DNA from 2 places in the Mesorhizobium sp. C416B genome. Region 1 is predicted to be linked to the other one. Evidence: predicted binding sites of a transcription regulator. Region 1 holds the regulator's gene; the other holds the start of a gene.
The links. Region 1 encodes LexA, which represses DNA repair genes until DNA is damaged. Its sites were predicted from a motif close to TGTTCNNNNTGTGTTCNG; they were not measured.
Positions count from the first base shown of each region.

Region 1 (2,203 bases):
CCCGACGTGCTCATATCCGAGGACGCACATCTGGTGGCCATGCCGATAGGTGGCGGCGAACTCGCCCTCAACCGCGAACGCTCCAACGAATTCACCACGGACAATTGGAAACGGGCGCTGCGGGCCGAAACCATTATCCCGCCCGAGATTTTCGAGGCAACAGATACGCGGTTCGATCTCGATCCGCTCGATCTGCCGCCCGGGTCGCCCTTCTATTGCATGGGCGATCTCTGTATCGCCCGACACCCTTCCGGAGCCATTGTAGCCCTTGCCAAAGACCGCAAGACGGCGCGGCCGGCCTGTGCCTTCGCTAGCCTGATCGTCATCGATGACGCCACGGCCTACAATCCGTGCCGCGACCCGCTGGTGCTGGTCGTGACGAAGAAACAGCTGGCCCGCGACGGCAGCGCCGCCGTCTTCTTCGATCCGCAATCGGCAGCTGCAGCGCCAACCATCCGCTTCGCCGTCGACAAGCCGTATCGCCCCTGGCACGAGCAACGCCGCTTCTCCCGCGAAGCGCGCGGCCTGCCGCCTTACAACCAGCGTGAAAAATACAAACCCAAGCCGGCTCAGTAGCGCCGGATCAATCCGACAAGCTTGCCCTGCACCTTCACCCTGTCCGGTCCAAAAATGCGGGTCTCGTAGGCCGGGTTGGCGGCTTCCAGGGCGATCGAGGCGCCCTTGCGGCGGAAGCGTTTCAGGGTCGCTTCCTCATCGTCGACCAACGCCACCACGATCTCGCCGGGGCTGGCTGTGTCGGCATTGCGGATGATGACCGTGTCGCCATCGAAAATGCCGGCCTCGATCATCGAATCGCCCTTGACCTCGAGCGCGTAGTGTTCACCGCCCATGATCATGTCGGGCGGCACCGAGATCGAATGGGTCTGATGCTGGATGGCGTCGATCGGCACGCCGGCGGCGATGCGTCCCATCACCGGGATTGAAATCGAGGAAACGGCATCGTCATTGCCGGCAGACATCGAACGCGACGGCGAGCCCGGCCTGATCTGGCGGCCGAGACCGCCTTGGCCCATCCCGCCTTGTCCCTGGCCGCCTTGCCCTTGGCCGGCTTGACCAAGACTGCCCTGAATGACGCTCGGCGAAAACTTCCTCGCCGCGTTGAGGCCTGGTGCGATCGAGTCGGGTAGCCGCAGCACTTCCAGCGCGCGCGCCCGGTTCGGCAGCCGGCGAATGAAACCGCGCTCCTCAAGCGCTGTGATCAGTCGGTGGATGCCGGACTTGGAGGCGAGGTCGAGCGCTTCCTTCATCTCGTCGAAGGACGGCGGGATTCCGCTCTCCTTCAGGCGTTCATGGATGAACATCAGAAGCTCATGTTGTTTGCGCGTCAGCATCGCGGCCCCCAAGGGTTCTGAAACCAGAATCAGAAAAAACAAACCCAGAACAAACACTATCTGTTCCAGTTGTGTTCCGCAACCTTTTAAAGTTTAATGAATGTGTTGACGTTTTGTTCAGCGTAACGTTCGGCGCTGCGAGCGCCGCCTGCGCCCAGTTGCCAGCAACGGGGTGAAACGAAGACAAAGTGCCCTGCGTCGTCGGCTACGATCGCCGCTTCCTTTTCGGACGGGGCTGCGCAGCATCCGCGCCGGGTTCGCTCTGGGCATAGACCTGCAGCGTGTAGCCGATGTGAGCGGTCATCAGAGTTTTCGCACGTTCGACGTCGCGATCGAGGGCCGCTTCCATCAGGGCGGTATGGTGTTCGATCGCCACGGCGTCGCGCAGGGCCGCCACGGCCTTCCGGTGTCCATCCGTGCGGCCGGCGGCCGCGCGCAGCGTCGGGGCCAGACCCAGAAAGCGGTGATGGCGATGCAATTGGTCGGAAATCGTCGCATTGAAGCGCAGCAGCCAGCTGGATGTCGCGGCACTGAGCAGCGCCGCATGGAAGGCATCGTGTTTTTCGTACCACGCGTCGACCGCATCATCCGATGGATCGTCGAGAACAGACCCGCACCGTGAGAGACGATAGTGGGCGGCAACGACCGCGTCTTCCCACTCACGGTCGCCCTTCTCGATCGATTCCACCAGCAGGGGCAGTTCGACCACCAGCCGCGCACGCGCCAAATCCTCGAGCTCCGCCCGAGAGACGGGAGCGACCGCAAACCCGCGGTTGCTGATGGCGGTCACAAGCCGTTCCGCCTCCAGCCGCGACAGCGCCTCGCGCAACGGCGTCCAGCCGATGCCGTAG
Region 1 is NZ_CP100471.1:287,353-289,555, reverse strand. Features, by position in the region: gene NLY43_RS01490 (ComEC/Rec2 family competence protein) at 1-576, shown strand, start outside; gene lexA (transcriptional repressor LexA) at 570-1,352, opposite strand; gene NLY43_RS01480 (GntR family transcriptional regulator) at 1,558-2,203, opposite strand, start outside.

Region 2 (2,203 bases), 410 kb from region 1:
GTAGCGGATGACCTCTTCGCGCCGATCCTGGCAGAAGTCGATGTCGAAGTCGGGCATCGACACGCGGTCCGGATTGAGGAAGCGCTCGAACAGCAGCGAGAAGCGCAGCGGATCGATATCGGTGATGGTGGTGGAGTAAGCGACCAGCGATCCGGCGCCCGAACCACGGCCCGGCCCGACCGGAATGCCTTGCGCCTTCGCCCATTTGATGAAGTCGGCGACGATCAGGAAATAGCCGGGAAATTTCATCTTCTCGATGATGGAGAGCTCGAAATCGAGCCGCTCGCGGTATTGTTCGACCGTGTAGCCGGCGGTGGGTCCATGCGCCGCCAGCCGGGCGTCGAGACCTTCATGGGCCTGCCGGCGCAGTTCATCGGCCTCCGCTTTCAGCGCCACCTCATTGTCGGCGACATCGCCGCCGGTAAAGCGTGGCAGGATCGGATTGCGGGTCTTGGGATAATAGGAACAGCGCAGCGCGATCTCGACGGTGTTGTCGATCGCTTCCGGCAGGTCGGCGAACAGCCGCGCCATATCGGCCTGGCTGCGCAGGAAATTGTCCGATGTCAGGCGGCGGCGGTTGTCGGCGGCAACGACGGACCCTTCGGCAATGGCGATCAGCGCGTCATGCGCTTCATAGTCGTCGCGGGCGGCGAAGAACGCCTCATTGGTGGCGACCAGCGGCAGATCATGGATATAGGCAAGGTCGACCGATGATTTCTCGATAGCGCGGTCATAACCGGAAACACGGTCCAGTTCGACATAGAGCCGGTCGCCGAACAGCGCCTTGAGTGCCAAAAGCCGCGTCTCGGCAAGATCTCGGCGATCCTCCTTCAGCGCCCGGCCGATCGGGCCGCGCGGCCCGCCGCTGAGGCAGATCAGGCCATCGCTATGGCCTTCCAGCATTGCTGACGTCAGATGCACGGGCTCGCCCGGCGGCGTCTCCAGATAGACCTGGCTGACCAGCCTGACCAGGTTGCTATAGCCAACCTCGGTGGCGGCGAGCAGCACCACGGCGTTCATCTCCGGCCCGTGGCGGCGGCGGTCGCGCTGTGCGTCACTGGTCTCGCCTGAAAAGGCGAGATCGATCTGGCAGCCGATGATCGGCTGGATGCCCTCTTTCACCGCTTTCTGGGCAAATTCCAGCGCGCCGAACAGATTGTTGGTGTCGGTGACGGCGATTGCCGGGCACTCGTCCTTGACGGCATGGGCGACGACAGCGGCGACCTGCAAGGCGCCCTCGAGCAGCGAATACGCCGAATGCACGCGCAGATGGATGAACGGCCGCGCCGGTGCCTCCGGGCGCGCAGCAGCGAGCGCTGCTTCGCGCCTCAGGGGATCGCGTGGAAGTTTGTCATCCGCCATGATGTTTCAAATTGCTCGAAGGGCTTTGAGTCGATGGAGATGTATTGTCCCGGACCGGGCGATGCCAGTCCAGCACAAATGACCACCGACCACAGGCTTCCGTACCCAGCCGCACGGCTCAGAGATTGTTCGAAATTCGCTCTGGCGAGTCATAATGATGGTGGTTTCGAGAACCGGAGCGCAGCGGCCATTGGTCCGTGAGCACGGGAAGCGCAGAAACCACCTTCAGATGGCCGCCGGAGTAGAATTTCCAAACAATCTCTAGGCGAACTCCATGATCACCGCATCGACAGCCAGGCTGTCACCCGGCTTGGCGTTGAGCTTCGACACGACAAGATCGCGGTCGGCGCGCAGCACGTTTTCCATCTTCATCGCCTCGACCACGGCCAGCGTCTCGCCGGCCTTGACCTCCTGCCCCTCGGCAACCGCGATCGACACGACCAGGCCCGGCATCGGGCAAAGCAGCATCTTGGACGTGTCCGGCGCCACCTTCTCCGGCATCAGCCTTTCCAGCTCCGCCGTGCGCGGCAGCATGGCGCGCGCCGTCACCGACATGCCTTTCCAGGCAATGCGCAGGCCGTTCGGCGCCGGCCTGATCTGCGCCGTGACCTTGCGGGCACCGACAGTGCCGCGCCAGATGAGGTCGCCCGGCCGCCAGTCGGACGCCACGGTCAGCGCTTTGCCGCCATCGACCGACAGATCGATTTCCATCGGAATGGAGATCATGCCCTCGATGATCGAAGCCTGGAGATAGTCGTCGCCGAGCTTCACCACCCAATCGCGCTTGAGTGCGCCCGAATGCGGCGCCAGCCGCCCGCCCAGCCGGTCAAGCCGATCGCGG
Region 2 is NZ_CP100471.1:6,560,790-6,562,992, reverse strand. Features, by position in the region: gene dnaE (DNA polymerase III subunit alpha) at 1-1,362, opposite strand, end outside; gene NLY43_RS31765 (acetyl-CoA carboxylase biotin carboxylase subunit) at 1,624-2,203, opposite strand, start outside.
Region 2: a site for LexA is predicted at 1,489-1,506, ahead of dnaE (DNA polymerase III subunit alpha). Genes of this name have one in related genera too.